Regions from separate parts of the Enterobacter hormaechei subsp. xiangfangensis genome, predicted to be linked through region 4. Evidence: predicted binding sites of a transcription regulator. Region 4 holds the regulator's gene; each other region holds the start of a gene.
What was found. Region 4 encodes CRP, which controls carbon source genes, mostly activating them, when cyclic AMP is high. Its sites were predicted from a motif close to ATGTGANNNNNNTCACAT; they were not measured.
Positions count from the first base shown of each region.

Region 1: rbsD (D-ribose pyranase) is a predicted target of CRP. The motif match lies at 1,050-1,067, and genes of this name have one in related genera.
Region 2: rhaS (HTH-type transcriptional activator RhaS) is a predicted target of CRP. The motif match lies at 721-738, and genes of this name have one in related genera.
Region 3: BFV63_RS14695 (CidA/LrgA family protein) is a predicted target of CRP. The motif match lies at 992-1,009, and genes of this name have one in related genera.

Region 1 covers NZ_CP017183.1:4,618,929-4,621,132, reverse strand. Annotated here, with positions in the region: gene kup (low affinity potassium transporter Kup) at 1-923, shown strand, start outside; gene rbsD (D-ribose pyranase) at 1,149-1,568, shown strand; gene rbsA (ribose ABC transporter ATP-binding protein RbsA) at 1,576-2,204, shown strand, end outside.
Region 2 covers NZ_CP017183.1:4,549,336-4,551,539, reverse strand. Annotated here, with positions in the region: gene rhaB (rhamnulokinase) at 1-565, opposite strand, end outside; gene rhaS (HTH-type transcriptional activator RhaS) at 867-1,703, shown strand; gene rhaR (HTH-type transcriptional activator RhaR) at 1,777-2,204, shown strand, end outside.
Region 3 covers NZ_CP017183.1:3,069,858-3,072,061, reverse strand. Annotated here, with positions in the region: gene BFV63_RS14700 (CidB/LrgB family autolysis modulator) at 1-551, opposite strand, end outside; gene BFV63_RS14695 (CidA/LrgA family protein) at 548-943, opposite strand; gene dusC (tRNA dihydrouridine(16) synthase DusC) at 1,112-2,047, shown strand; gene yohP (small membrane protein YohP) at 2,092-2,175, opposite strand.
Region 4 covers NZ_CP017183.1:4,231,145-4,233,348, forward strand. Annotated here, with positions in the region: gene BFV63_RS20305 (phosphoribulokinase) at 1-172, shown strand, start outside; gene BFV63_RS20310 (OsmC family protein) at 239-643, opposite strand; gene crp (cAMP-activated global transcriptional regulator CRP) at 954-1,586, shown strand; gene BFV63_RS20320 (YccS/YhfK family putative transporter) at 1,644-2,204, shown strand, end outside.

The sequences.
Region 1 (2,204 bases), 390 kb from region 4:
TGCGGTTGGGTTATCTCTCCCCAATGCGCATTATCCATACCTCAGAGATGGAGTCTGGCCAGATCTACATTCCGTTCGTCAACTGGCTGCTCTACTTCGCGGTGGTGATTGTCATCGTCAGCTTTGAGCACTCCAGTAATCTGGCGGCGGCGTACGGTATCGCGGTAACCGGAACGATGGTGTTGACCTCTATTCTCTCCACCACCGTGGCGTACCGTAACTGGCACTGGAATAAGTTCCTCGTGGGGCTGATCCTGGTTGGCTTCCTCTGTATCGACGTGCCGCTGTTTTCTGCGAATCTCGACAAGATTGTCTCCGGTGGCTGGCTGCCGCTGACGCTGGGTCTGGTGATGTTTATTGTGATGACGACGTGGAAGAGCGAACGTTTCCGCCTGCTGCGTCGTATGCATGAGCACGGTAACTCTCTGGAGGCCATGATCGCCTCGCTGGAGAAATCCCCACCGGTGCGCGTGCCGGGCACGGCGGTGTATATGTCTCGCGCGCTGAACGTAATCCCGTTTGCGCTGATGCATAACCTCAAGCACAACAAAGTGCTGCACGAGCGCGTGATCCTGCTGACGCTGCGTACTGAAGATGCGCCGTACGTTCACAACGTGCGTCGCGTACAGATTGAACAGCTGTCGCCAACCTTCTGGCGCGTGGTGGCAAGCTACGGCTGGCGCGAAACGCCGAACGTGGAAGAGGTGTTCCACCGCTGCGGTCTGGAAGGCCTGAGTTGCCGCATGATGGAGACGTCGTTCTTTATGTCCCACGAGTCGCTGATCATCGGCAAGCGCCCATGGTATCTGCGCCTGCGCGGCAAGCTGTATCTCATTCTGCAACGTAACGCCCTGCGTGCGCCTGACCAGTTTGAGATCCCGCCTAATCGCGTGATTGAGCTGGGCACGCAGGTCGAGATTTAAGACTCCGTGCGGGCTGATGCCCTCACCCCGCCCCTCTCCCACAGGGAGAGGGCGCAACCATAAAAAACGGTAACCTGACGGTTACCGTTTTGCATTTACCTCCTCTGCATTTCACTTAGCGAAACGTTTCGACGTTGATCACAAATCCGTTACGTCATGATGGTTTTCTGAACACTTCTGCGGCTACACTATTTTTAGCGAAACGTTTCGCTAGTGGAGCAAAAAATGAAGAAAGGCACAGTACTCAACTCAGAAATCTCATCGGTGATTTCCCGTCTTGGGCATACCGATACGCTGGTGGTTTGCGATGCAGGCTTACCGGTTCCGCGCAGCACAACCCGTATCGATATGGCGTTAACGCAGGGCGTGCCCTCGTTCATGCAGGTACTGGAAGTGGTCACCGCGGAGATGCAGGTTGAGGCGGCCATTCTCGCGGCGGAAATCAAACAACATAATCCGCAACTCCACGAAACGTTGCTCAGCCACATTGAGCAACTGCAACAGCACCAGGGAAACACCATAGAAATTCGTTACACAACGCACGAGCAGTTCAAACAACAAACCGCAGACAGTCAGGCGGTGATTCGCAGCGGGGAGTGTTCCCCGTATGCGAATATCATTCTCTGTGCTGGCGTCACCTTCTGAGGCCATCATGGACGCATTACTGCAACTCAAAGGGATCGATAAATCGTTCCCGGGCGTAAAAGCCCTCTCCGGCGCGGCGCTGAACGTCTATTCCGGGCGCGTCATGGCGCTGGTGGGCGAAAACGGCGCCGGCAAATCCACCATGATGAAAGTGCTGACCGGTATCTACCAACGCGATGCCGGTTCGCTGCTGTGGCTGGGTAAAGAGACCACCTTCAACGGCCCGAAATCCTCTCAGGAAGCGGGCATCGGCATCATCCACCAGGAGCTGAACCTGATCCCGCAGCTCACCATTGCGGAGAACATCTTCCTCGGTCGTGAGTTTGTGAACCGGTTTGGCAAAATCGACTGGAAAACCATGTATGCTGAAGCGGACAAACTGCTGGCGAAGCTGAATCTGCGCTTTAAGAGCGACCGACTGGTGGGCGACCTTTCCATCGGCGATCAGCAGATGGTGGAAATCGCGAAGGTGCTGAGCTTCGAGTCGAAGGTCATCATTATGGATGAACCGACCGACGCCCTGACCGATACCGAAACCGAATCCTTGTTCCGCGTGATCCGTGAGCTGAAATCCCAGGGCCGCGGCATTGTCTATATCTCACACCGCATGAAAGAGATCTTCGAAATCTGCGACGA
Region 2 (2,204 bases), 320 kb from region 4:
TGTTGATGTTGACCAGCTGCGTGGTGGTGGCGTTGGTGTATTCCCAGTTCATGTTGCCGGTCAGACGGTAGCTTAAGTAGTCCGGGATCAGCAGCGCATGCGCCACCTTTTCGACCAGCTCTGGCTGTTGCTCAACCAGCGCGCGCAGCTGATACAGCGTGTTAAACGGCAGAAACTGAATGCCGCTGCGACCATAGATGTTCTCCTTGCCAAGCTGGGCGATGGCGTGCGCCATTAGCCCATCGGTGCGGCTGTCGCGGTAGGAGACGGGCAGGCCGACGCGTTCGCCGTGACGGTCCAGCAGTAGGTAATCCACACCCCAGGTATCAATGCCGATACTGTCGATGCGAATACCGTCTTCGCAGACGTTGTGAAGTCCGGTGCGGATCTCTGCTTCCAGGGCGTCGATATCCCAGGTAACAAAACCGTCCTGTTTTTGCAGACAATTGGCGAAACGGTGCATTTCGCGAAGCGTAAGGGTGTGCAGGTCGCAGTCCCAGGTGGCGAGCATTACACGGCCGCTGGATGCGCCTAAATCGACAGCCACACAATGGCGAAAAGTCATGGTCGGGTCCTTTCTTAAGTCATTAGCGAGGAGTGTAAGAAAGGGAAGAAATAGCCACCTTCTCGCCACTGACAGCCCAAATCTCGCGCTGGCAAGAAAGCAAAGATGAACGTGAGGGAGTTCACAGTTTCCAGTAATGGCGGGGTTTGCAGGCAGTGTGACGCTGACCGCATTTCCCGATCTTTCCGCCTGTTTCTTGAAAAACCGACAGCTTTTGCGCGGTTTGCTGTCAAAAATTTAAGGTGAGCGTGAAAGGCCTTAATTACTATTTTGAGAACTTTTCTCATTGGTGGGGGCCGTTATGACCGTACTGCACAGCGTCGATTTTTTTCCTACGGGGGCTTCGCCGGTCGCGATTGAGCCACGGCTGCCTCAGGCTGCGTTCCCGGAGCATCATCATGATTTTCATGAAATTGTGATTGTTGAGCACGGAACGGGCATCCACGTGTTTAACGGTCAGCCGTATACCATCAGCGGCGGTACGGTGTGCTTCGTGCGCGATCACGACAGGCACCTGTATGAACATACCGACAACCTGTGCCTGACCAATGTGCTCTATCGTTCTCCGGATGCGTTCCAGTTTCTTTCCGGGCTGAATCAGCTGTTGCCGCAGGAGAAGGACGGCCATTATCCGTCGCACTGGCGGGTGAATCAGTCCACGTTGCAGCAGGTGCGTCAGCTGGTGAGCCAGATGGAGCAGAGCGAGGATGGACAGGAGACGCACGCCATTGCTACCCGCGAGCTGCTGTTTATGCAGCTGCTGGTGCTGCTGCGGCGCAGCAGCCTGGTGGAAGGGCTGGAAAATAACGACGCGCGCCTGAATCAGCTGATGGCATGGCTGGAAGATCATTTCGCCGAAGATGTCTGCTGGGAAACGCTGGCGGATGACTTTTCGCTCTCGCTGCGCACGCTGCATCGTCAGCTCAAGCAGCATACCGGCCTGACGCCGCAGCGTTACCTTAACCGTCTGCGCCTGATCAAAGCGCGTCACCTTTTACGTCATACCGACGAAAGCGTCACCGATATCGCCTATCGCTGCGGTTTCGGCGACAGTAACCACTTTTCGACGCTGTTTCGCCGGGAGTTTAGCTGGTCGCCGCGCGATATTCGTCAGGGGAAAGACGCGTTGCTTCAGTAACGCGAGGGCAGTCACCGTTTTTTTGCTGCAAAAAGGCTAATAATGTCCGGTTATTCGCCGTAGAGGTTGTGGTGTGGCTGCTCAGCTCATTCTTCGCAAAGATGATTTTTTTGCCTCCGCGAGTCAGGCCGTCGCGGTGGCCGACCGCTACCCGCAAAACGTCTTCGCCGAGCACACCCACGAGTTTTGCGAGCTGGTGCTGGTGTGGCGGGGCAATGGCCTGCACGTCCTCAACGACCGTCCCTACCGCATCACGCGCGGAGACCTGTTCTACATCCGCGCTGAAGACAAACACTCCTACGCCTCGGTTAACGATCTGGTGTTGCAGAACGTCATCTATTGCCCCGACAGACTTAAACTGAATGTCGACTGGGCGGGCAATATCCCCGGTTTTCATGATGCCAGAGGCGAACCGCACTGGCGCTTAAGCAGCAACGGCATGGCTCAGGTGCGCCAGACGATTTCCCAGCTGGAGCAGGAGAGCCAGAAGAGCGATCCGGT
Region 3 (2,204 bases), 1.2 Mb from region 4:
GCGGTACCCATCGCCAGACCGCGTGCCGCTTTGGTACGAATTTTCATGATATTCAGCAGCGTATGACCAAACACCGCGCCCAGGATACCGACGAAAATCACGCACACGGCGCTGATGGCCGGAATGCCCCCGATGCTGCCGCCCACGGCCATGGCAATCGGCGTGGTGACGGATTTAGGCAGGATAGAGGCGGCGATCTGCGGCGATGCGCCCATCATTAAGGCCACCGAGGTGCCGGTGATCATCGCAACAAGGCTCCCCACGAAGCAGATGGTTATGATGGATTTCCAGCGCGCGCGGATCTGAAGCAGTTGCTCATATAAAGGAAACGCCAGCGCCACCACGGCAGGCTGCAACAAATCGTTAAGGATCTTGCTCCCGGCGAAGTAACGCTCATAAGAAATGCCGGTGAGCAGCAGAAAAGGAATAATCACCACCATGGCGACCAGCAGCGGGTTGAGCAACGGCATTTTGAAACGCACCGCAAGCTTACGCGCAGCAAAGAACACCACCAGGGTTAACGGCAGGGACCACCAGATATTCGCCATCATTTTTTTGTTTTCTCCCCGACGACCTTACGTTCGCCATGCACAATGTGTGAACTCCAGCTGACGACCAGGAAAACCACCAGCGTACTGATGGCGCAGGAGACCACAATCGGGCCGAACTGCGCTTTAAGCACATCGTAATACTGCATAACCCCAACGCCGATAGGCACAAAAAGCAGGGCCATGTAGCGAATGAGAACGAAGCACCCTGGGTTGACCCATTTTGCGGGCAGCACCTGTAATGCCAGCAGTACAAACAGGATCAGCATGCCGATAATGCTGCCAGGTATCGTAATCGGCAGCAGCGAAGCGATAAAAATGCCGGCGTACAGGCAGGCATAAATGAGGACGAAGGCGCGAAGGTATTGCCAGATAGTATTCAGTGATTTGCTCATGGTGAAAGTCCTTGCTGAGACGTATTCATCATACAATTAAACCTGAAAATGTGCCACGGATCACATCATGAATTTTGGGCATACCAGACATTCCGGAATGGAACGCCGGGCTTTCAACATACATAGAGAGCAGCTACTATAGCGCGTCTTTTTTCACAGGTACTCAGAATGCGTGTTTTACTGGCCCCGATGGAAGGCGTGCTCGACTCTCTCGTGCGCGAGCTGCTTACCGAGGTGAACGATTACGATCTCTGCGTGACGGAGTTTCTGCGCGTGGTCGATATGTTGCTGCCAGAAAAATCATTTTATCGTCTCTGTCCGGAACTGCATCGTCAGAGCCGCACGCCGTCCGGTACGCTGGTGCGCGTCCAGCTGCTCGGCCAGTATCCTGAGTGGCTGGCTGAAAACGCCGCCCGCGCGGTAGCGCTTGGTTCGTACGGCGTCGATCTTAACTGCGGCTGTCCGTCAAAGCTGGTCAACGGCAGCGGCGGGGGGGCGACGCTACTTAAAGATCCGGAGCTGATTTATCGCGGCGCAAAGGCCATGCGTGAGGCAGTGCCATCGCATCTGCCGGTGACGGTCAAAGTCCGTCTGGGATGGGACAGCGGCGATAAGCAGTTTGAAATTGCTGACGCGGTGCAGCAGGCGGGCGCCACCGAGCTGGTGGTGCACGGGCGAACCAAAGAGGATGGTTATAAAGCCGAGCGCATTAACTGGCAGGCGATTGGCGAGATCCGCAAACGGCTTACGATTCCGGTGATTGCCAACGGCGAAATCTGGGATTACGAGAGCGCGCAGGCCTGCCTCAAAGAGACCGGCTGTAATGCCGTGATGATTGGCCGCGGTGCGCTGAACGTGCCGAACCTCAGCCGGGTGGTGAAATATAATGAACCGCGGATGCCGTGGGCGGATGTGGTGAAACTACTGCAAAAATACACGCGGCTGGAAAAGCAGGGCGATACCGGCTTGTATCACGTCGCGCGCATTAAACAGTGGCTGAGTTATTTGCGTAAAGAGTACGACGACGCGCTGGGATTATTTCAGGAGATCCGTACCCTACAGACGTCTGCGGATATTGCCCGGGTGATCCAGTCGAAGTCCTGAGCGAAGTGTGAAGAGTTTGCCCGGCGCGGAGCCGGGCAACGGAATCAGAAAATCATCTTGAATACGCCGGTTACCACCAGCAGCCCTATCAGAAATATAATCAAAATAACCCACAATAATATTTTCATTCGCCTCTCCTGCGTATGTCTGTCGAAGT
Region 4 (2,204 bases):
CTTCCGCAACCTGGAAGGCATTGATTACCCCTGGCTGCTGGCGATGCTACAGGGTTCGTTTATTTCGCACATGAATACGTTAGTGGTGCCCGGGGGAAAAATGGGGCTGGCAATGGAACTTATCATGACACCGCTGGTGCAGCGGCTGATGGAAGGAAAGCAAATCGCGTGAACATGTTCCCTCTCCCCGTGGGAGAGGGTTAGGGTGAGGGCATCAACACGCACGATGCCCCAATAATTAAGCCTCTATCACTTCATACGAATGGGTGATTTTTACCGCTTTCTCCAGCATTAACGCCACAGAGCAGTATTTCTCCGCAGACAGGTCAACCGCACGCGAGACCGCCGCATCCTTCAGTTCTTTGCCAGTGACGATAAAGTGCAGATTAATATGCGTGAACAGGCGTGGCGCCTCTTCGCGACGTTCTGACGTCAGCTTCACTTCACAATCGGTCACGTCATGACGGCCTTTTTGCAGGATCGACACCACGTCGATCGCGCTGCATCCGCCCGCCGCCATCAGCACCATCTCCATCGGGCTTGGCGCTTTATCGCCGGAGTTGCCATCCATCAAAACCTGGTGCCCGGAAGCAGACTCGCCCAGGAACGTTAACCCTTCAACCCATTTCACACGCGCTTGCATATTCACTCACTCCAACGTTGCATTTTTTATGACAGATTACGTGTACGTTACATTTCTCGCAACGGAAGGCGACCTGCGTCATGCTGAAGCGAGACACCAGGAGACACGCGGCGAAAGCTATGCTAAAACACTCTGGATGCTACAGTAATACATTGACGTTACACATGTATGCAGAGGACATCAAACTTTACTGGCTGCGAAACGTTACGACAGCCGACTTCCCAGGTATGGGTAAGAATTCGATTGCAACCCCAGAGTCCGGATGCATCTTATGACTCTGGTGACAGCTTATAACAGAGGATAACAGCGCATGGTGCTTGGCAAACCGCAAACAGACCCGACTCTCGAATGGTTCTTGTCTCATTGCCACATTCATAAGTACCCATCAAAGAGCACGCTGATTCACCAGGGTGAAAAAGCGGAAACGTTGTATTACATCGTTAAAGGCTCGGTGGCCGTGCTGATCAAAGATGAAGAAGGGAAAGAGATGATCCTTTCTTATCTGAACCAGGGCGATTTTATCGGTGAACTGGGCCTGTTTGAAGAAGGCCAGGAACGTAGCGCCTGGGTTCGTGCAAAAACAGCATGTGAAGTGGCTGAAATTTCTTATAAGAAATTCCGTCAGCTGATTCAGGTCAACCCTGACATCCTGATGCGTCTCTCTTCCCAGATGGCACGCCGTCTGCAAGTGACCTCTGAGAAGGTGGGTAACCTCGCCTTCCTGGACGTAACCGGTCGTATCGCGCAGACGCTGTTGAACCTGGCGAAACAGCCAGACGCCATGACCCACCCTGACGGTATGCAAATTAAAATTACCCGCCAGGAAATCGGTCAGATCGTCGGCTGCTCCCGTGAAACAGTGGGCCGTATCCTGAAGATGCTGGAAGATCAGAACCTGATCTCCGCCCACGGTAAAACCATCGTGGTTTACGGGACCCGTTAATTCCGGTCAAACGGCGTGCCGCCGCAGGGTGGCACGCCGTTTTTGTCTCTACTCCTCATGTGGCGCAGGCTGATCTATCACCCGGAAGTTAACTACGCACTGCGACAAACGCTGGTGTTGTGTCTTCCCGTGGCCGTGGGCCTGATCCTCGGACATCTTCAGCAAGGCCTGCTGTTTTCCCTCGTGCCCGCCTGCTGCAACATTGCCGGTCTGGATACGCCGCATAAACGCTTTTTTAAACGTCTGATTATTGGCGGCTGCCTGTTTGCCGGCTGTAGCCTTGCCGTACAGCTCTTACTGGCCCGCGACATTCCTCTGCCTCTGATCCTGACCGTGCTGGCGATGACGCTCGGCGTCACCGCCGAAATCAGCTCGCTACACGCCCGCCTGCTTCCCGCGTCGCTGATTGCCGCCATCTTCACCTTAAGCCTTGCAGGCAACATGCCGGTGTGGGAGCCATTGCTAATCTACGCCCTCGGCACGCTGTGGTACGGGCTGTTTAACTGGTTCTGGTTCTGGCTGTGGCGGGAACAGCCGCTGCGCGAATCCCTGAGCCTGCTCTACGTGCAGCTTGCTGAATACTGCGAAGCAAAATACACCCTGCTCACTCAACATACC